DNA from 4 places in the Vibrio sp. 2130-1 genome. Region 1 is predicted to be linked to each of the others. Evidence: predicted binding sites of a transcription regulator. Region 1 holds the regulator's gene; each other region holds the start of a gene.
What was found. The regulator PurR, encoded in region 1, represses purine synthesis genes. The targets are predictions, from matches to a motif close to TNANGNAAACGTTTNCNTNA.
Positions count from the first base shown of each region.

Region 2: a site for PurR is predicted at 4,092-4,111, ahead of R7Q09_RS04020 (phosphoribosylaminoimidazolesuccinocarboxamide synthase). Genes of this name have one in related genera too.
Region 3: a site for PurR is predicted at 3,718-3,737, ahead of R7Q09_RS17545 (NupC/NupG family nucleoside CNT transporter). Genes of this name have one in related genera too.
Region 4: a site for PurR is predicted at 1,740-1,759, ahead of metK (methionine adenosyltransferase). Genes of this name have one in related genera too.

Region 1 is NZ_JAWOUT010000002.1:92,458-98,173, forward strand. Features, by position in the region: gene glgA (glycogen synthase GlgA) at 1-910, shown strand, start outside; gene R7Q09_RS02985 (alpha/beta fold hydrolase) at 1,020-1,823, shown strand; gene R7Q09_RS02990 (DUF2007 domain-containing protein) at 1,855-2,175, opposite strand; gene R7Q09_RS02995 (TVP38/TMEM64 family protein) at 2,196-2,882, opposite strand; gene R7Q09_RS03000 (TfoX/Sxy family DNA transformation protein) at 2,997-3,587, opposite strand; cyclic di-GMP riboswitch class I at 3,704-3,793, opposite strand; gene purR (HTH-type transcriptional repressor PurR) at 4,081-5,085, opposite strand; gene torD (molecular chaperone TorD) at 5,554-5,716, opposite strand, start outside.
Region 2 is NZ_JAWOUT010000002.1:325,350-331,065, reverse strand. Features, by position in the region: gene R7Q09_RS04050 (DUF3334 family protein) at 1-26, shown strand, start outside; gene R7Q09_RS04045 (DUF2786 domain-containing protein) at 235-930, shown strand; gene R7Q09_RS04040 (OmpA family protein) at 1,148-1,807, shown strand; gene R7Q09_RS04035 (J domain-containing protein) at 1,884-2,858, shown strand; gene R7Q09_RS04030 (hypothetical protein) at 3,036-3,218, shown strand; gene R7Q09_RS04025 (SulA-like leucine-rich domain-containing protein) at 3,631-4,023, shown strand; gene R7Q09_RS04020 (phosphoribosylaminoimidazolesuccinocarboxamide synthase) at 4,228-5,331, shown strand; gene R7Q09_RS04015 (alkaline phosphatase D family protein) at 5,410-5,716, opposite strand, start outside.
Region 3 is NZ_JAWOUT010000012.1:65,137-70,852, reverse strand. Features, by position in the region: gene minD (septum site-determining protein MinD) at 1-408, opposite strand, end outside; gene minC (septum site-determining protein MinC) at 426-1,088, opposite strand; gene R7Q09_RS17560 (YcgL domain-containing protein) at 1,286-1,567, shown strand; gene R7Q09_RS17555 (lytic transglycosylase domain-containing protein) at 1,616-2,587, shown strand; gene R7Q09_RS17550 (LysR family transcriptional regulator) at 2,676-3,620, shown strand; gene R7Q09_RS17545 (NupC/NupG family nucleoside CNT transporter) at 3,878-5,077, shown strand; gene folD (bifunctional methylenetetrahydrofolate dehydrogenase/methenyltetrahydrofolate cyclohydrolase FolD) at 5,146-5,716, opposite strand, start outside.
Region 4 is NZ_JAWOUT010000030.1:16,225-21,940, reverse strand. Features, by position in the region: gene tkt (transketolase) at 1-1,589, opposite strand, end outside; gene metK (methionine adenosyltransferase) at 1,905-3,059, shown strand; gene R7Q09_RS23450 (DUF2189 domain-containing protein) at 3,462-4,259, shown strand; gene R7Q09_RS23445 (SprT family zinc-dependent metalloprotease) at 4,328-4,825, shown strand; gene endA (deoxyribonuclease I) at 4,976-5,671, shown strand.

The sequences.
Region 1 (5,716 bases):
GCAGTGTTTGCCAGAGTTTCATTGTAGAAACGTTCCCGATGCTGCGGTGAGTGCAACGCATATTACGATGCTTAAAGCTGGTGTAATGAATGCAGATAAGATAAACGCGGTTAGCCCTACGTACGCAGAGGAACTAAAAACAGAGCTTGGCAGTCACGGCATGGCTTGGGAGTTTCAGCAACGTGCGCAGGACTTAGTCGGCATCTTGAATGGTTGTGATTACAGCGCTTGGAATCCGGAAACTGATACCTACTTGCCGGTTAATTACTGCGCCGACCAGCAAAGTATGTCGCAAGGGAAGAAAGCTTGTAAAAAAGCATTACAACAACGACTAAATTTGCCCGAAAAAAATGTAGCTATGTTCGGTATGGTTTGTCGGTTGACCCAGCAGAAAGGCGTTCATTACTTGTTGCCTGCTTTGGCCGATTTTTTGAAGCACGATGTTCAGCTAGTTGTCGTTGGGACCGGAGACCCTGTTCTTGCCGCTCAGTTACGAGAGGTTGCCGCGCAGTTTTCTAGCAAATTTGCCTTTGTAGAAGCGTATGACAATGAACTTGCGCATATCGTTGAAGCTGGTTCTGATTTCTTCTTGATGCCTTCTGAGTTTGAACCATGTGGCTTAAACCAAATCTATAGTATGGCTTATGGGACATTACCGATAGTACGCGGTGTTGGTGGCTTAAAGGACAGCGTTAGCGATTATGATGTAAACCCATCTGAAGCAACGGGGTTTGTTTTTTTCGAACCGACACCGCAGGCATTGTTGTTAACGATGCTAAGGGCACTGTTGCTCTACGCTCAAAACGAGCCTGAAGTGAATAAAGTACAGTTGCACGCGATGCAACAAGACTTTTGTTGGCAAAAGGCCGCAGAATCTTATTTGCAGCTTTACCACTCAGCGTTAGTTTGACTTAAAATTGTAACGAAAGGCACCGAATGAGGTGCCTTTATTATCTTGAGTAAGGGGAGTGTGGTAGGATGGCTTTTTACTCAATAGCACGATCTTTTTGATACTCAATATGACCCAGCCGCTACTTTTTCATAAAACCTATTTGCACCCTACTAGTCATGAGTGGGTTGTATTTGTGCACGGTGCTGGTGGTAGCTCTTCTATCTGGTTCAAGCAAATTAAAGCTTACAAGCAACACTTTAACTTATTGCTGATCGATTTAAGAGGTCATGGAAAGTCAAATCAGTTACTTAAAGAGCTCATTGCTAGCCGTTATACCTTTACGGAAGTTACCCAAGATATTTTGAAAGTATTGGACCATTTAAAGATCCAATCCGCTCATTTTGTCGGTATGTCGCTTGGTACTATTATTGTTCGAAACCTTGCTGAATTGTCATCAGAGCGCGTACGTTCGATGGTGCTCGGCGGTGCTGTCACAAGGCTTAACACTCGTTCTCAGATATTGGTGAAATTAGGTAATTTTTGTAAGCATATCCTACCGTACATGTGGCTCTACAAACTGTTCGCTTATATTGTTATGCCTCAAAGAAGCCAACGAGAATCTCGCCACCTTTTTATTCGCGAAGCCAAGAAGCTTTGCCAAAAAGAATTTAAACGTTGGTTTATTCTTGCTGCTGATGTAAATCCGTTAATGAAATATTTTAAAGATCGAGAGTTACCCATTCCGACTCTCTACTTAATGGGCGACAGGGATTACATGTTTATTAAACCTGTCAAAGAAATGGTTGCAGCACATAAGCTCAGCATTCTACGAGAAATCCCGAATTGTGGTCATGTATGCAATGTAGAGCGTCCAGAAGACTTCAATCAACACTCCATCGAGTTTATTAAACAGCAAGCTGTATGTGCTTAAAACTGAGTGCATCCACTGAATAGGAGAGCCGCTATAACTCTCCTAGTTGATATCCACATTGCCAACATGCACCAAATTGCCCTTCGTTTATTTCATGACATTTTGGGCATTGCCAATCTTGATACTCATGCCTATCGGATTGTTTTCGATATGCTTTTACTATTTCTTCAGCTTTCATCTTTTGTGCAGTGTCAAAAAGCCACACATAAGGATCGGTATCATCACCAAACGGCAGTTCTCCTTTTAAGCCGAAAATACCTTCTCCACGAACTTCACAGTAAATTTGTTCCACTTTAAGCAGCTCACATACAATGTGTGCTTCTGCTGGGTTTTTAGCGATAAATATTTTCATCAAAATACCCACTTCACCAATTACGAATTTTGCTGACTTGGTGTCGGCCTTACTTTATTCATAACCCATTTAGTGATGATTGGAAATAGTCCCAATAGCGCAAAAGACGCTAATACTGCGGGTGAAACAATGCCCGATAGGCTTTCAATTGTTGCTAATTGAGTACCTGCATTCAGATATACAGCTGTGCCTGGCAGCATACCTATTTGGCTAGTGAGATAAAATCTACCTACAGACATCGGCGTTAAGCCCATCAGTAAGTTGATTAGAAAGAAGGGGAATACAGGGATTAGACGCAAGGAAAATAGATAAAAAGCTCCGTCTTTTTCGACACCTTGATTAATTGCGTTGAGTTTATTTCCGAATTTGTTTTGTACCCAGTCACGCAATAAGTATCGGCTGCTCAAGAAGGCCAGTGTTGCCCCCATAGTGCTAGCGAAAGAAACCAGTAGCAAGCTTGTCCAAAAACCAAATAAGGCTGCACCAAGTAAGGTGACTACTGCCGCTCCTGGGATAGAAAAAGCGGTAATTGCAATGTAGGTAAAAAAGTAAATCGCAGCCGAGAATACAAAATTCTGATCGATGTATGTAGTTAGTGCTTCTTGTTGGGCTTTTGCATTCTCTAAGGTTAAATACTGGCCAAAGTTAATACCTAAAAAGACGATAGCCGCTAGTAGGATGAGACCTAAAATCAGTTTCTTATTCATAATTTTGATTCCAATTTGGGATATATGTAATAAGACAGTAGGAAAACCGAAAAAATTTCACAAAAAAACCGCAGATTAGACTGCGGTTTTACAAGATAGTTTTTAGGCCGACTTTTATTGGAGGCCGTTCATCAACTCATCTCGGCGAGCTTGAGGTACCACACTCCAATGAGTGCCGTTGATAGCACCTTCTAGTGCCCATAGCAACTCAATGTTGACGGTTGCAGAGTGCGTATCTCTTATCGCTTTATAGGCGTTAAGCGCACCTTCCTCTTCAAGCTTCTCTACGGATTCGATGCCGGCTTTTTTTAGCATGCGCTCGGTAGCCAGTCGTAAGTTAGGCAAATCTTTCAAACGGTTAGGCTTTGTACTTGCTTGCTGTTCTTTCTCAAGCTTTGCCTTTTTCAATGATTGATTCGCTACTTCGATTAAGCGTTCGCTTGATTCCCATAAATCGCTGGAAATAGCGTAGTACTTTGTAACGACTGGGAAGCCACGTTTTTTATAAACGTAAGGCTTTAGCCCTTGTTGCTCGAAGTCAGATGAAGTTTTTTGGTCTGCTCTGATATGAAGCTGATTGTTTACCACTAGTGCAAACATTGTTTCATCAGCGAATAGTCCGAAGCCACCAAACATTGAGCGCGACTTGATATTACCAAGTGCCTCAAATAGCTTCATAGAGTCTTTGAGTATCGGTTTATCCATGTTTTGTTATCTCGGTGTAATTAATATTACGCCACCAAAAGTCAGGTCCGAGAGAGTAGCAAACATGCGTAAAAACAATGTCATTACAGAGTAAAGTCATTGCTTACACACTTGCCATCGGTAACCCCGCTACCTTCCATATCGTAATATGGTTCAGGCCGGAGGCTTTGCGTCCCACTCTTTCGAATGGTTTGCCCTGTGCGTGACACAATGAGCATACTTCTTATATTGAATTAACATCACGGTTTAGCGTTAAAAGTGTGATTTTAGTTCAATAAAAATGATAGATTGAATGCTCTATTTTGCATATGGAAAGGTGCAAATTGGCCTTTGAAAAGGAGTTCTTAATATATATTACATTTATATAAAACAGGGAGTTAACGTTAGTCAATTGTTATTAGAGCGGGGTGAAGTATTAGAGATTGCTTAATTTTTCCAAAAAAATAAGCGCCCCTGTAGAGCGCTTATTTAACACGGTTAAATACAGTGAAATTTAGTTCATTTTTTTCACAGTATTTCGAATTACAAGCTCAGGTTGCATTTCGAAAATTCGTTTTTCGTGTTCTTTATCTTTGATACGCTCAAGTAGAATTTCGAATGCATTTTTACCAACACGACGTTTAGGCTGGTGGATAGTCGTTAGCGGTGGAGAGAAGTATTCTGCAAGCTCGATGTTGTCGTAGCCGATCACTGAAATATCTTCAGGAATTTTGATCCCGTTTTGTTGCAAGCGGCTCATTACGCCTAGAGCCATTGTGTCGTTAAAACAGAATACCGCCGTCGGGCGCTTGTCCATTGCGGTAATTTTATCTGCAACTAATACGGCCGTATCACATTCAAAGTTACCTTCAAGGATCCAGTCTTCATTTACAGCTAGGTTCGCTTCGCTCATTGCGCGACGGAAACCTGCAATGCGCTCTTGGCAAGCAAGCTTTTCAAAATGACCGCTTAGACAAGCGATATCCGTATGACCATTGTCAATCAGATGTTTGGTTGCAATGTAGCCACCTTCTTCTGAGTTATCCATGATCTTGTCTGCTTGTGAGCTCTCTGGGCCCCAATCCATGACCACTTTAGGAATGTCCGCATGACGGTCAAGCATCTCTTTTAGTTCTTCGGTTAAGTCAGAACACATCACTAGGATGCCATCAACGCGCTTTTCAGCCAGCATACGAATGTAATCGCGTTGTTTTTCGTAAATCCCGCCTGTGTTACATAAAATCAGAGTATAGCCTTGGCGGTAACAGTAGCTCTCAACGCCATCAATCACTTCTGAGAAAAATAGGTTAGTTGATTGAGTTACTAACATGCCAATCGTACGAGTTGAGTTGCATTTTAGGCTGCGTGCAACGGCACTTGGCGCGTAATTCAGCTCGTCAACGGCTTTCATTACTTTTTCTTGCGTTGCTTCTGCAACGAAACGCGTTTTATTGATAACGTGCGAAACTGTCGTAGTGGAAACGCCGGCTAAGCGAGCAACGTCTTTTATCGTGGCCATAAATGGTGTCCTGTATCGAGCTACTGAAATATGTCGTATTGGATGTACCTGATGCTCTAATGGTTTCACACCTAGCAATCTAAAATTGGCGCTAAGTGTCTCGGCAGCGGTTGATCCAAGTGCGACAAAAGGGTGCGTAGCAGCATCGGTCGATGAATTTTATCTTTTTTCTATCTGATGAGAAATTGCCATCAACCTGTTAAGAAAACACAAAAACCGCTATATTTCAGCGGTTTACATATAAATCATATTTAATCGTTTGCGCTCACATTTTAGCCCTATGTGGACTGACTAGCAATGTTTTCAGCAAGAGATTTGTGTATTTGAAGTCACATTTTGACTGCTAAATAACCAAGCGTCTTTGCGCTAAGTTAAGGCAAACGAATATTATACCCAAGTTACTTACAATTGGTCACTTTCAGGCATACAGGAAGCCCGATAGGCAGGCTCCCTAAAAATAGGCGGCAATTATTCACCAAGAAGGTAGGCGCTGTCTAGTTTACAAAATGCAACTAATAGTTTCGCGACACTCGAGTAAAATCCAAATTCGTCGAATTTTTTACATTTGTCTGAAAACTGAGGTAACCAAGACATCAATTGTTGCTGGATAAAGTCGTTTTGTTTAACGAAG
Region 2 (5,716 bases), 230 kb from region 1:
ACTTGCTCAACCAGCTCGGGTTGTAATTCTAACGAATCTTAATGAAGAATGGCTTCTTAGACACAAGTACGACTTCATACTGATTACGACGAACTAAAACGCCAGCCTCGCTTAATGCGAGGCTTCTTTTTATGTGCTGAAATTATCTTCAGTCCCACCTTGTATTTCGTTTTTATGTCAAAAAAGGTAATATGTCTGACTTCATAAATTTTCTGCTTTCGTTACTGGTTGTCGATGGATAAACAAAAAGCTCTGAAAAAAATCGCCAAGTGCTTAGAACTGGGCAATTCCGCTAATGTTAATGAGGCTGCCAATGCTATCAAAATGGCACATCGCCTCATGCTTAAATATGGTCTCGATAAAGACGATATTGAGTTCATCAGAATGGGAAAAACACAATCTTCTCATCTGCTACCAGCGAACATCAGTTCTACCATATTGCGAGTGATTCGCGGCATTAACACAAAATTCGGTGTCGAAGCAGTATTGTTGAATCACAAAGGGCTCAAACGTGTCGAATTTATCGGTGAAGCAGATCGCGCTATTTTTGCTGCATTTGCTTTCGATATTGTTTATCGCGAGATGAACGAAAGTACCGGACAATTCCGAAACAGCTTTGCTGGCACCGGCACCTCTTCTCAGGAAGTGACTCGCCGTGTGAACTCATTTGTATCTGGCTGGGTGGAAGGCGCGATTGAAAAATTGCCAATTATTTCTCCAGATGAAGAGTCGGCCAATAAAATTAATGACTATATTGATAAAGAATTCCAAAACATTGACCGCGAAACGTTCAAGAAGCAATTGAAAGAAGCAATGAAAAACCTAACTGAAGACTACGAAGTGGGCTTAAAGAAAGGTAGAAAGGTTTCAGTTAACCGTGGAGTGGGCGGCGAACAAGCACGCAAAATGTTGGGCGATTCATCGAAATAGCCAGAATAGTAAAGGATTCACATAAGCAGCAATGACTTCGATGTCGATGGGGCTTACTTTGAGAGCTTTGGCAGTATTGGTAGGAATTTTCTTACAGAAACTCTTATCAATCTTACTTTCTCATAACAAATATTAATGCTTGTTTATTCATAATTCGCATCCCATTATGAGGCATGGTTTCGCCTCAGTTTTATACGGAGATTTTCCCTTGAAAAAGATGCCTATTGCACTAGCTCTAGTGCTAGCTCTTACTGGCTGTCAAGCCACTCAACGCCAAAATGCAACAACGGGTGAATACGAAACTAACTCCACCACGCAAGGCGCGCTTATTGGTGCGATCGCTGGCGCAGCAATCGGCCTAGCAACGGGTGATGATGCTAAAGAACGTCGTCAGCATGCACTCATTGGTGCAGCCGCAGGCGGAGCGACTGGCGCTGGCGTTGGTTACTACTTTGACCAACAAGAAGCGGAGTTACGTCGCGCTTTGCTAAACTCTGGCGTACAAGTTCAGCGTGTTGGTGAAAATCAGCTTTTACTGCGTATGGAAAACGGTATCGGCTTCTCTTCAAGCTCTTACCAGCTTGATGCTAGCATCCATAATACTCTACGTGGTGTTGCTCGCATCCTAGTTGAGTACCCAGATACCAGTCTCGTTATTGACGGTTACACGGATAGCACAGGCAGTGAGTCATACAACCAAACGTTGTCAGAGCGCCGTGCAGAGTCCGTACGTCAATTCCTAGTATCTCAAAACGTTGCACCTGGTCGTGCAATTGCACGCGGCTACGGCGAACGTAACCCAATTTGCTCAAACCAAACTTCTGAAGGTCGTGCGTGCAACCGTCGTGTTGAAATCCAGATCTTGCCACTGAAGTAATTTGGTTGCACCATAACGGTAATAATAAAAAATTACCGGAGCAGGCCTAACCATTATCGTTAGGCCTGACATATTAATGTCTGTCAAAACGTCTGCCCTACTCTGCTTATTTAGCCTCAGCTTTTCTGGCTACTCACTTGCCTCTCGAGCTCCAAATGACCCCATCGAACAATACGAGTACGCACAACAATTATTGGCATCAAACGAAGCTGAAGCCTCACCAGAAACGCGTTACTGGCTAGAGCAATCCGCCAACCAAGGTTACCTCCCTGCGCAAAAACAGCTCGCGAACGACTTTGCTAAAGGGATAAATGGCGAAAAAAATGAAACACAAGCGTTATATTGGCTAACCTCTATCGCACTCAATGACCCAACCGATCGGGGCTTTCTTCTCGCTAACTTTATTCAGCGCAATCAAGATAAGGTCACAGCATCTCAATTGACTGAAGCTTTGTATCAAATGGCTTCTCAGCATAATCCAGCAGCAGAACAGGCTTATAATCAACTGTTAGAGCAGCGCTTCAACCAACTGCGAGCTAAACAAGTCTCGCAAATAAAGTCGCTCGATAAAAAGGCGGAGCAAGCACAGGAAGAGAAAAGCACAGTTGCAAACCCCAAAGTAGAACACTCGCCGTTTCTATGGCTGATTTGGCTAGCGGCGATACTCATCATCAGCGGCTTAAGTTTCCTCGTGATCAAAAAACTCAAGCAGAATAGAAAAGCGCGTGAAGCCAAAGGGGAAAGCCAAAATCAACGAATGGCGGAAAAAATAAAAGAGCTAGAGTTTACGAACAAGCAGCTGAAGCGTCAGTTAGAGAAAGTATTCAGAGAATTTAAGAAATCCAAAACTCAGGCAGAAAACCATAAGCTAAGCGTCGCGTGTGCTATGTTTGGCTACACACCACAAACCATCCCTGATTTACAGGCAATCAAGCTACGCTATAGACAGTTATCAAAGCTTTATCATCCTGACACAAGGGGCAGTGAAGAAGAAATGAAGCGACTCAATCATGCCTTTAAGCTCGTCTCACAAAATGTTACAAAACAGTAAAAATAGGTCAGGATACTTTGGCTACCATGCTTTTATTCCCATATAATCAAACACCGCAATCGATCTCCCTCTCAAAGAAATTAACAGACATTTAACTTAAGTCGCGCTTTTATGCCATAATGCCCGGCGCAAAATAACACCTAACGACTCAAATTAATCTAGGTGGGGAGAAAATCAATGTTCACTGAAGAAGGCACCTGTGATTGGTGTAAAAAACCTAGTCTTGTAACTCGTCACGATTATTTAGATGGCAAGCACCACTACTCATGTAAAGCTTGTTACGATATGGCAAAAATCGACGTGCGCCTATTTAACCAAGGCGAATTGCAAATGCGCGAACGTTTGCAACGAGCGAGCTAAGCAAGACGGAATCAATGGAACAGATTTTCAAAAGCGCCTTTTATAAGGCGCTTTTTTGATCTCCCAAGCCTATTTCCAATCTCTATCTCGTATTCCCTCCTATCCTACATAGCATGTCGCATCGGTTATCAGCCCTCTTCCACTGTATACAAACCACTGTCCGTGAAAAACACCTGTATATACAGTAGTAAACCCCTGTATGTCTCTCGTCCAACTTTCTACTCACCTCACATTTTTAAATTGATGTTAGACATATCAGAAATGAAAAATAAACAAATAAATTCAATTACTTAAAGTAAAATTCTTTTATTTCCTTTTCAAAAAACCGCAAATAACTTTTGAGAAACTGGTTGATCAGGTCGCCAAAACAAACTACTGTATAGACATACAGCATGTATAAAGGAACAGTAAGATGCAGTTACAAAGTCAATCTCATACATACTCTCGTTACAACGTATTGGCACAAGCAACTAAGCCCATGGCCGTTTCGGATCAGCTTCTATCTAAGCTGGCTGTTTTATCGCAGCAGAAACAATGGATTTTGTTTACAGCAGACTGCCCTCGTCCAGACTTTGAACAACTCACTGCTTCTAATATTTGCTGTAAAAACATCATTCAGATGAAGCCGTCTCAACAGCTTTCTGAAGTGGAAATCGTGATTAAAGCTATTCAGTCTGGTAACGCTAGCGCTGTCGTCGCATCGAACAAGATTGCCCTAATGAATCAATCAATGCTTCGCGATATTGCTCAACGTTATCAGTGTGAAGTCTTTTTCGTCGAAGGCAGAGTTAATAAGTACCACTAACAAGATCGACGTTATCCATCCTGCATCTCGCCTCCTTTTTAAGGGGGCATTTTTTTGTATTAAAGAAAACAGGCAAACGTTTGCTTTTTCTCTGGCGAGTTAAAATAGTTCTGGTATGATGCCCACATTCGATTTATTCAGCGCCCACATTTTGCTGAATATCTTCTCTTTCTGACGTTTGATTAAGATGATAGGAATGTCGCAATGAGCCTTGCTAATCAAGTACTTGCCGTCAATGACGACCTGCCAATTCGCACCCATAAACCCGTTCATAGTGGAAAAGTTCGTTCAGTTTACTGGTTAACTGATGAAGACAGCGCCCGACTGATCAAAGAAAAAGGATACAATGTCGCGCCAGATGCGCCTTTGGCTATCATGGTGATTAGCGACCGAATCTCTGCGTTCGATTGTATTTGGCATGCTGAAGGTGGTCTTAATGGTGTCCCGGGTAAAGGGGCTGCGCTTAATGCGATTTCTAATCACTGGTTCAAACTGTTCAAAGAAAATGGCTTAGCAGATAGCCATATTCTAGACATTCCTCACCCTTTTGTTTGGATTGTACAAAAAGCCAAACCGGTAAAAATCGAAGCCATCTGCCGCAAATACATCACGGGTTCGATGTGGCGCGCTTACGCAAATGGCGAGCGCGAGTTTTGTGGAATCCAACTTCCTGAAGGGTTAGAAAAAGACAAAGCACTTCCAGAATTGCTAATGACCCCATCCACAAAAGGCATTCTAAAAGGCATTCCCGGTGTGCCAGAAGCGGATGACGTTAATATTACTCGTCAAAATATCGTAGACAACTACGAAGCATTTAACTTCTCAATTGCGGACGATATCGCACTCTACGAAAAACTGCTGAAAGAAGGCTTTAACGTTATCAGCCAAGCATTAGAAGCAATTGACCAAATCTTTGTCGATACCAAATTCGAATTTGGTTATGTTCATGATGCTGCTGGCAATGAAAAGCTGATTTACATGGATGAAGTGGGTACACCAGACTCGTCTCGTATATGGGATGCTAAAGAGTACCAAGCAGGTCACATCGTAGAGAACTCAAAAGAAGGTTTCCGCCAGTTCCTACTTAACCACTTCCCTGACCCAGATATCTTGCTAAATAAAGAACGTATGCCAGAGCGTGAAGCACTCGCTCGTGATAATGCTTTACCCGTCGAATCTTTGATGGCGATTTCGAGCACCTACATTGGTATTGCCGAGAAGATTACAGGCAAGCCGATTCATTTGAGTGAGAATCCGAAAGCGGAAATCATCGAAGTTCTGAGCAAAGAATACGGATTGATTGACTAGCACTGTCGCTAGATTGCTAAATGCTTTCCAATAAAAAGTCCGCACTAGCTTGCGGACTTTTTTCGTATTAGGCTCAGTTTAGCCGATATTTAACGTAGTGCCATCTGTTGTAGAGGCTGACTTGGTCGTCACCTGATATGTTTTGTCTTTAATCGTTGATACGAAATACCAGGTCGACTCTGCCTTGTCGGGCGTAAAAGTAACGCGCATAAAGCCACGCTGTTTGATGTCTGCCCACTGTAATTCTGACACTAAGTGCGGCAGCGTGTATTCCATTTGAGCGATCGCAACAGGGTCTAACGCGAGGTAGGCCTCTAACCCAGGGGAACTCACAGAGCTAGTCGCAAACTCTACCCCGATAGGATGCTTAGATACGTCTTTAAGC
Region 3 (5,716 bases), on a different contig from region 1:
GGCATAGTACAAGGCCATTAACGCGCCTTGCTCGATACCTGCTGGTGAATCACAAATAATGAAATCAAAGCCCATTTCATCAAGTTCGCCGAATACGCGCTGAACACCATCTTTTGTCAGTGCGTCTTTATCACGAGTTTGAGAAGCAGGAAGAATAAATAGGTTGTCCGTGCGCTTATCTTTGATCAGCGCTTGGTTTAATGTCGCTTCGCCGTTAATGACGTTTACAAAGTCATACACGACGCGGCGCTCACAGCCCATGATTAGATCGAGGTTACGCAAACCGATGTCAAAATCGATCACCGCGGTCTTTTTTCCCTTAAGAGCTAGACCAGAGGCGATGGCTGCGCTTGAAGTGGTTTTACCAACGCCACCTTTACCAGACGTTACTACAATAATGCGTGCCATTTTTTTTCCTTTTTAGATTAAATCGCGAGAACTTCTAAATGTAATGATTCATCGGCTTTACTGATCATTACTTTCTTTTGCCAGTACTCGCTTTCAATTTGATCGCTTAACCAGTAGTCACCCGCAATGGATACCAGTTCTGCTTGTAAATCGTGGCAAATAATACGCGCTTCCTGCTGACCACTTGCTCCTGCAATCGCACGACCTCGAAGTGTGCCATGGATATGAATAGAGCCGTCAGCAATGACTTCAGCACCAGCACTTACGTGCGCTAGCACCACCAAATCACCATCTTTTGCGTAGATCTGTTGTCCTGAGCGGACAGGCGTACGAACTACTTTCGTTGGTGCCATTTTGGCAGGTGCTTGGCTTGGTGATTTGCTCGCCGACATAATGGCGAAGCCAGCTTCGGAAGCAAGGTTTTGTACACGCTTGTCTTTACAGCCCGTTACACCGACCGGAATAAAACCAGCATCTGAGATGCCTTGTTTAAGCTTAGGGAAATCAATGTCGCCTTGTACTTTTGCTATATTGATTACCAAAGGCGCGGATGCAAAAAAAGAAGGTGCTTGAGAAACTTTTTCTTGCAAAAATTCGACAGTCTTTGCGATCTCATTGTCAGAAAGGTGTAAAACTGACAATGTAAAACTGCTACCTTTAAGGTCTGGTGAATGGGTCATCGTGGACTTCTTGCCTTTATTGAAAGAGCGTTGCCTTAAACTAGGTATGTCATGTTATATTTCATCCTTTGACGCAGCAAGTTCTCTCGTGGGCAAATAGGTGAATTAATCTCAAATTTGCTATTAAGTTTGCGAGAATTTGACGTTTTCAACCTAATCCGCACTCAACGCGGCTAAATCAGCATAAAAGGCGTGTCATGCTTTGTTCTATTTATAAAAGCTCGAAAAAAGAAGGTACTTATCTCTATATTCCGAAAAAGGATGATTTTTCACAGGTTCCTGACACCTTAATGCAGATGTTCGGTAAGCCTATCGCTGTCATGACGATTAAACTTGATGGCCGTAAATTGGCACAAGTTGATATCGAAAAAGTGAAGGCTTCATTACAAAATGATGGCTTCTTTCTTCAGGTTCCACCGCCGCCGGAGAACCTATTAGAAAAGTACAAAGAACAAAAAGCCCAGCAGAAAGGCGAATAACGTCATCGTTTTTCATCTGGGATTTCTGCCTTGCTCAAGGAGGGCAATATGAAAAAGATACTGGCTACCATGCTTAGCGTTGGTATGTGTACCTCGGCTTTTGCAAGTAGCGAGGGTTTTGATGAATACTTGAATAAGCTGCGTGCTGAAGCTCGTGATAAAGGTATCTCAGAGCAGGTCATTAGTGCTGCTTTTGCTAATGTTGAGTACAAGCCCCGAGCAGTAAAAGCGGACCGAAACCAACCAGAAAAGAAACTGACATTGGATGAGTACATTCCTCGCGCGGTGCCTGAGTGGAAGGTGAAGCAAGCCAGACAACTCTACAAAGAGCATTATACTGAGCTAAAGCGTATAGGCGATGAGTACGGTGTCCACCCGCGCTTTATTGTGGCGCTTTGGGGAGTTGAAAGTAACTTTGGTAAGTTTACCGGCAACTTTAAAGTGATTGATGCACTATCCACAATGGCATTTGAAGGCCGTCGTGAAGAGTTTTTCCGTAAAGAGACTATGTCGGCACTTCAGATCCTCGATCAAGGCCATATTGAGCTAGAGAACTTTAAAGGCTCATGGGCTGGTGCGATGGGTCAATGCCAGTTTATGCCAAGCTCTTTCCTTCGTTTTGCTGCTGACGGCAACGGTGATGGTAAAAAAGACATATGGCAATCTGAAGCGGACGTGTTTGCATCAACCGCTAACTATTTGAGCAAGTCTGGTTGGGATGATAAATATACTTGGGGTCGCCAAGTTAAGGTTCCTAAAAATATTGATCGCAGCCTAGAAGGGCGCACGGCTGAAAAAGGCAAATACCTTCAAGAGTGGAGCCAATTAGGTATCACAAAATATGACGGTAGCCCGTTGCCAAAACTGGATGAAGACATCAAAGCATGGTTGATCATGCCGGACGACGAGAATGGTCGTACGTATCTGGTTTACAATAACTACAACGTATTGATGAAGTGGAACCGCTCTTACTACTTCGCACTTGCTGTGAGTCACTTGGCTGACCGCATTAAATACTGATCTGCCATCAAACAATTTGGCATTCAGTCTTCAATACAAGGGCTCTTCGGAGCCCTTTGTTTTTTCTATAACCAAATCGAGGTAAAGCGTGTTATCTGAACGTGCCGCACAAATGGTGATTTTCTCCGCTCTTCTTAAACACAAAAGCTTCACAGCTGCTGCAAAGAGCTTAGGCGTGTCGGTGTCTCATGTGAGTAAACAGTTGAGTCAGTTAGAAGCGTCTCTTGGTATCAAGCTTGTTCAACGCACTACGCGAAGCTTTACGCCGACTGAGGCAGGGAAAACCTTTTTTCATCACTGTGAGCAAGTGGTACAAGCGGTGAGCAGCGCCACATTAGAGATGGAAACCCAGCGGGATGAAGTAGCAGGTTTGGTACGTCTTGGGTTGTCGCAATCATTTGGTACCTTACATATTATTCCAGCGATTCAAGAGTTACGCGAACTGTATCCTCAACTTCAAGTGGAAGTACATCTGTTTGACTATAAGGTCGATATGTTAGCCGAAGGGCTCGATTTATGGGTAACCAACAACGAGCATTTGCCTGAAGGTTACATTGCGCAGCGTTTGACGGATTGCCAGTTTGTTGTTGCGGCATCGCCAGATTACTTATTGAAACATGACACGCCAGCAGAACCGGATGACCTATCTGCTCATAACTGCCTCATATACAGAAGCTGGGAGCGTGACTATACGGGGTGGGCGTTTACCAAAGATCAGCAAGAATTGAACGTAAAAGTCTCGGGTAACTATTCAGTGGATCTGGCAGAAGCCGTTCGGGATGCGGCTATTGCAGGTTGGGGTATTGCCTACCTTGCCACTTACTTGCTGGGGGATGAGTTTAGAACGGGTAAGTTAATACAGCTGTTACCTGACTGGAAAGCCAGCCAGTCGATGCCGTTTTATGCGGTATACCCAAGCCGCCAGCATATGCCAAAAAAAATATCCGCAGTGATTAACTTTATCAAACAGAAGATCGGCAACCCTTGTCATTGGGACCAACGTTTGGCGCCTTACATCTCTATTCCTAAATAACAGGATCAATGACGTTGTAGAACGACACATAAGGTGATTCACTTCACAAAAATTTTTCCTGAACCAGAAACATATTTTCCATATGGAAATAATTAAAATAAGCAAACGTTTATCTTCAATAAATTCAATTGGTTATTTTGTTGGTCAGTTATTGGTCGCTTAAACTTTTCACACTGTTAACATCCTCAACTTGCAGCATTTTGAGTCCGCTATACAATCCGGTGCCTTCCATATCCCCCTTCTGTCGGATTCATTTTATGAACTCAATTATTGGTATCGTAGCCATACTATTCCTAGCATGGCTACTTTCTACAAATAGAAAAAATATAAAGCTGAGAACGGTGTCGTTTGCGTTTGCTTTGCAGGTACTGTTTGCGTTGTTGGTTTTATATGTACCAGCAGGACGAGATGCGCTGAATTCAGTGAGCAGTGTTGTGTCGAATTTGATCAACTATGGTCAAGAGGGCATTGCGTTTTTATTCGGTAATTTGGCGACAGGGGGCTTCACCTTTGCGATCAATGTTCTGGGTATCATCGTTTTCTTCTCCTCTCTTATCTCAGGTCTTTATCACATTGGTGTGATGCCAAAAATCATTAACTTTATCGGTGGTGGTATTCAAAAGCTGCTAGGTATCGGTCGTGCTGAGTCTTTGTCTGCTACGGCGAATATCTTTGTTGGCACCATTGAAGCACCATTAATGGTAAAGCCTTACCTAAAACACATGACTGACTCGCAGTTCTTTGCAGTTATGACAGGTGGTTTAGCGTCAGTTGCTGGCGGAACGTTGGTTGGTTACGCATCACTGGGTGTCGACCTCAATTATCTTATTGCTGCTGCATTTATGTCGGCACCTGCCGGCTTGTTGATGGCAAAAATTTTAATGCCAGAAGATACGGATAAAGCAGCAGATATCGACATTAGCCAAGTTGAAATTCCACGTGCAACTAACGTGGTTGAAGCATTAGCCGATGGTGCCATGGCGGGTGTACGCATTGCTGTATCGGTCGGTGGTACGTTACTGGCGTTTATTAGTGTCATTGCAATGCTAAACGGCATGTTAGGCTGGATAGGTGATCTAATTGGGACACCATTAAGTTTTGAGCTCATCCTAGGTTTTGTGTTTGCGCCAGTCGCTTGGTTGTTGGGTATACCATGGCAAGAAGCAACCACAGCAGGCTCGCTGATTGGTAACAAGATTGTGGTGAATGAGTTCGTCGCTTTCATCCAGCTTGCAGAAGTGAAGTCTCAACTTAGTGAACACTCACAAGCAATCGTGACGTTTGCTTTGTGTGGCTTTGCAAATATCTCAAGCATGGCGATGCTGATTGGTGGGTTGGGCTCTTTGGTACCAGAAAAGCGTGCATTTGTTTCTAAGCATGGTTTCCGTGCGATTATCGCTGGTGTCATGGCGAACTTAATGAGCGCTTCTATTGCGGGCGTGATTTTAAGTCTGTAATTGAAATAGATATCAACAATTAGCAAAAAGGCTCCTCGCGGAGCCTTTTTCGTATCTGAAGTTTTACGTTATTTGTCTGTGTGGAACTGTTCGCAAGCGAGCATCGTGTTCTCAATTAAACTTGCGACGGTCATTGGGCCAACGCCACCAGGAACAGGAGTAATAAAGCTCGCACTTTCACGTGCTTTGTCGTATTCCACGTCGCCAACTAGTTTGCCTGAATCAAGACGGTTAATACCGACATCGACCACCACTGCGCCTTTTTTAATCCATTCACCAGGGATGAAGTTAGGCTTACCAACCGCAGCCACGACAACGTCAGCTTGACGCACATGACTCTCTAGGTCTTTGGTAAAACGGTGACATGTTGTTGTTGTGCAGCCCGCAAGCAGCAGCTCAAGTGTCATTGGACGACCAACAATGTTTGATGCGCCAACCACAACCGCATGTTTACCACGCAGCTCAATGTTGTAACGGTCGAGTAGGGTAATGATGCCCTTTGGCGTGCAAGAGCGAAGCTTTGGAATACGTTGCGAAAGACGGCCAACGTTGTAAGGGTGGAAGCCATCCACGTCCTTCTCTGGGTGAATGCGCTCTAAAACATGTGTTGTGTCTATGCCCGCAGGAAGGGGTAATTGC
Region 4 (5,716 bases), on a different contig from region 1:
GCAGTACGCTCTTGTTGCGCTAGGTTTTGACGAGAGAAGATAAGTGCAGTTGGTGCATCTTTACGTTCAATCGCTAGTTTCCATGCAACTGCAGACTCAACTTGGTCACATGGGCGCCATGTGCTCATGTTTGGAGTTACACGTAGAGACGCCATTTGCTCAACAGGTTGGTGAGTTGGGCCATCTTCGCCAAGACCGATCGAATCATGCGTGTAAACTTGGATGTTCTGAATTTTCATCAGCGCAGCCATACGCATTGCGTTACGAGCGTATTCCATGAACATTAGGAATGTTGCGCCGTAAGGAACGAAACCACCGTGCAATGCGATACCGTTGATGATAGCAGTCATACCGAATTCGCGTACACCGTAGTGGATGTAGTTGCCAGAGAAGTCCTCCGTTTCTAGAGACTTAGAACCAGACCACATGGTCAGGTTAGAAGGCGCTAGGTCAGCAGAACCACCCATAAACTCAGGAAGCATTTGACCAAACGCTTCTAGTGCATTTTGCGATGCTTTACGTGATGCAATGTTCGCTGGGTTTGCTTGAAGATCGGCAATGATTTGGTTCGCTTTTTCTTCCCACTGTGCAGGAAGTTCGCCGTTTAGACGTCGTTTAAGCTCTGCCGCTTCAGCAGGGTAAGCTGCAGCGTATGCTTCGAATTTTTCATTCCAAGCTGCTTCTTTCGCGGCGCCCGCTTCTTTTGCATCCCACTCAGCGTAAACATCTGCCGGGATCTCAAATGGGCCGTACTCCCAACCTAGGTATTCGCGAGCCGCTTGGATTTCATCGTGACCTAGTGGTGCACCGTGACAGTCGTGCGAACCAGACTTGTTAGGAGAACCGAAACCGATAATTGTTTTGGTACAGATAAGCGTAGGACGTGGGTCCGCTTTTGCTGCTTCAATTGCTGCGTTGATCGCGTCTGAGTCGTGACCATCGACTGCTGGGATTACATGCCAGCCGTACGCTTCAAAACGCTTAGGTGTATCGTCAGAGAACCAACCTTCAACGTGACCGTCGATAGAGATGCCGTTGTCATCCCAGAATGCAATCAGCTTGCCTAGACCAAGAGTACCTGCAAGAGAGCATGCTTCATGCGAGATGCCTTCCATTAGACAGCCGTCACCCATGAACACATACGTAAAGTGGTCAACGATATCGTGACCTTCTTTGTTGAACTGTGCCGCTAGTGCTTTCTCTGCGATCGCCATACCAACAGCGTTAGTGATGCCTTGACCTAGAGGACCCGTTGTTGTCTCGATACCAGGCGCGTAGCCGTACTCTGGGTGACCTGGGGTTTTTGAGTGCAATTGACGGAAGTTTTTCAGATCGTCAATAGATAGCTCGTAACCGCTTAAGTGCAGTAGAGAGTAAATAAGCATTGACCCATGACCGTTTGACAGCACAAAGCGATCGCGGTCGGCCCACTCTGGGTTTGAAGGGTTATGGTTTAGGTGAGAGCGCCAAAGAACTTCAGCGATATCAGCCATACCCATTGGTGCGCCTGGGTGGCCTGAGTTAGCTTGTTGAACACCATCCATGCTTAGAGCACGAATTGCATTGGCAAGATGTTTACGAGACGACATGTCTGCTCCTGAGTACATTAAGCGAAACGAAAAGTAGGTCATAATTCTCTCAAAGCCCTGTTGGGTGTGCAAACGTTTTCCAGTCCAAAACCTCACAAATATTGCACCTTTCGCGCCAAATCGTTCGAAGTTCTTAAAATTATCAATAAATCAGGCAAACGTTTGGTTATAACAAAAACCAAAAAAGAGCTTGTAATTCGAGCAATCAAATTTAGAATAGACGTCTAGATGTAGATACACCTACAAAAATTAGTATTAATTTGCGCTGGAGAGTTTATCATTCCCCAGTTTTAAACCAGATATAGTGGAGCTAACATGGCTAAGCACCTGTTTACTTCTGAGTCAGTATCAGAAGGTCATCCAGATAAAATTGCAGACCAGATTTCTGATGCGGTTCTTGACGCGATTCTAGAGCAAGATCCAAAGGCTCGTGTTGCATGTGAGACTTACGTTAAAACCGGTATGGTAATGGTGGGTGGTGAAATCACGACTTCAGCATGGGTAGACATCGAAGAGTTAACTCGTGAAACCGTTCGTGAAATCGGCTACGTACATTCAGATATGGGCTTTGACGCAGATTCTTGTGCGGTACTAAACACAATCGGTAAACAGTCGCCAGATATCAACCAAGGTGTTGATAAAGCTGACCCTAAAGAACAAGGTGCAGGCGACCAAGGCATCATGTTTGGTTACGCTTGTAACGAAACTGAAGTACTAATGCCAGCGCCAATTACTTACTCTCACCGTCTTGTTCAAAAGCAAGCAGAAGTTCGTAAAAACGGCACACTACCTTGGTTGCGTCCTGATGCAAAATCTCAGGTAACATTCCAATACGATCAAGGTAACATCGTTGGTATCGACGCGGTTGTTCTTTCAACTCAACACTGTGACTCAATCTCAACTTCAGACCTGCGTGAAGCGGTAATGGAAGAGATCATTAAGCCAGTGCTACCTTCTGAGTGGATCAACAAAGAAACAAACTTCTTCATTAACCCAACCGGTCGCTTCGTAATCGGTGGTCCTATGGGTGACTGTGGCCTAACTGGTCGTAAGATCATCGTAGATACCTACGGCGGCGCAGCTCGTCACGGTGGCGGTGCGTTTTCTGGTAAAGATCCATCAAAAGTTGACCGTAGTGCAGCATACGCAGCACGCTACGTAGCGAAAAACATCGTAGCGGCAGGCATGGCTGACCGTTGTGAGATCCAACTTTCTTACGCAATCGGTGTTGCTGATCCAACGTCTATCATGGTGGAAACGTTCGGTACTGAGAAAGTACCTCACGACATCATCATTGAAGCGGTTCGTCAATTCTTCGACCTACGTCCATACGGTCTACAAGAAATGCTTAACCTTCTTCAACCTATCTACAAGAAGACAGCGGCTTACGGTCACTTCGGTCGTGAAGAATTCCCGTGGGAAGCGACAGACAAAGCTGCACTTCTACGCGATTTCGCTGGCATCAAATAATCAAGCTAAGCAAGAATCAATCAAGCCCTCGCTTATGGTGGGGGCTTTTTATTTTCAGCAACTTTTATCTAGTCATTTCGGCTCATACCGCCCTGCCCCACAAAGCAGTCCTGTTTCTCCCTCATTTTTATACCGAATAAATTTTAAGCAATTATTTGTAAATTATCCCATCTCCGCCAATAGTTAAAATATTGTTAATTCCAATTTAAATAGAGACGTCGGATGCTGGCGACTGTGGAAGCAACACTTAAGTAAAGACATGAGTTAAGCATCTTTATGGCCGATACCAAACTAAGCCAATGCTCAGATGTAAACTTGAAAAAGTCGCTTCAAGTTTGACTGAACAAAAACCGCTGTCAGTTGGTATAAGCGGATAATGTGGGAATAAATCAAGGAGGAGTTATGCCTCGAACTGTTAATCCATCGGACTTCCACAACAAGCGAAAGGAAGTGCCAGACAACGAATACGCCAGAACCATACCGTGCAATACGGTCAATCTTTCTGCACCTTTTCATTGGCTCGCATTAGGTCTGCATGATTTCGTGCGAATGCCGCTTATTAGTGCTTTCTATGGCATCTGTTTTATGGCAGCTGCGATAGGCATTGTTTTGCTCGTACAGTGGCAAGGCACACACTTAGTCGTCATGCCCAGTTTGATTGTTTACATGTTAATTGGTCCGTTTCTCGCGCTGGGTTTGTATGATGCCAGTTGGGAGAGAGAGCGCGGACACAAAGCAAGCTTGTTCCATTCAATGAAAGCGATCGGTCGTAACTCAACATCTCAATGGGCGTTCGCCGTGTTACTCGCAGTGTGTATGATATTTTGGATGCGCATTGCCGCTCTACTTCATGCACTCTACCCTTCTGTTCAAGGGGCACCTTTAAGTGAGTTCCTACCCTTCCTTGTCATCGGCTCTTTAGTTGGCTTTGTTTTGGCTTGTTTGGTGTTTAGCATTTCAGCCTTTTCTATTCCGCTCATGATGGAGCGTCGCGTAGACATGATGACCGCTGTATTTACCAGCTTTAATACAGTGAAATCCAACATTCCAGCAATGATTGTTTGGGCAGCGATCATCTGTGGCGGTATTCTTATCGGCTTTGCGACCTACGGGATCGGAATGTTGTTTACCATGCCAATTCTAGGCTACGGTACATGGCACGCTTACCATGCCACCATCAAGAAAAAACACACACCATAATTAACTGATGCTATGATCTGGCCCTCGCAAATGCGGGGGCTTTTTTATTTGATTTATCGAGGTGAATTGTGGATATAGAACTCAGCTATAAAGCCAAGCAAGTGATGGCGGACTGTATCGCGATGGCGGAACAAGCTTTCAAACGTTCTTTCCCGATTCCAACAATCACCTTCGACGTTCGTGGGAAAGCGGCAGGAAAAGCCTACCTTCAATTAAATCAAGTACGCCTAAACTCTGTTTTATTTCGCGAAAACACCCAAGCATTCTTAGATGAAGTCATTCCTCATGAGGTAGCGCACCTGATTACTTATCAGGTTTACGGGCGAGTTAGGCCTCACGGTAAAGAATGGAAAGGCGTCATGGAAGCCGTATTTAACGTACCAGCCAAAACCACTCACAGCTTTGAAGTAAAATCCGTTCAAGGTAAAACCTTTGAGTATCGTTGTGGTTGTATGACCTACCCTCTATCGATTCGCCGTCATAATAAAGTACTGCGCAAAGAGGCAACGTACTCTTGTCAAAAATGTCGCCAACCACTTAACTTCACCGGCATTCAATTATCGTAGCCCTTACCTCATAGTGTTACTTGCGTTCCCAAAATAAAAATCGAGTTGATCAAAACCTTCCCTTCGCCACTTATTGTTAACTTACTCATCACTAAAGCTATTTTATGCGTGTTATCATGAATAAAGTCATACTTTATAAAGACTTTTATCATGAAATACTTACTCTCTCTGTTGCTTATCGCGCTTTCTAGCACTGCGATTGCCGCGCCACCGAGCTCATTCTCTGCTGCCAAACGTGAGGCGGTCAAAATTTATCAAGACCATCCAACAAGCTTCTACTGTGGCTGTAACATTCAATGGCAAGGCAAGAAAGGCTTACCCGATTTAGCCTCTTGCGGCTACCAAGTCCGTAAACAAGAAAAACGGGCTGCACGAATCGAATGGGAGCACGTTGTTCCTGCGTGGCAATTTGGCCACCAGCGTCAATGCTGGCAAGATGGCGGACGTAAAAACTGTAAGAAAAAAGACGAAACTTTTCGTTTGATGGAAGCAGACTTGCACAACCTAACTCCTGCTATTGGTGAAGTAAACGGTGACCGTTCGAACTACAACTTCAGCCAATGGAACGGTATGGATGGCGTAAGTTATGGTCGCTGTGAGATGCAAGTGAACTTTAAGCAGCGTAAAGTCATGCCACCAGACCGTGCGCGTGGCTCAATTGCTCGCACCTATCTATACATGAGCAAAGAGTACGGTTTCAAACTGTCGAAACAGCAAACGCAATTAATGAGTGCTTGGAACAAAACCTATCCTGTCGATAAATGGGAATGTGAGCGTGACGAGCGCATTGCAAAAGTACAGGGCAATCACAACCCATTTGTTCAAGAAGCCTGCCGCGCACTGTAACCTCCGACCTCGAAGCGTTTCAATTACTGATATTGAAACGCTTCT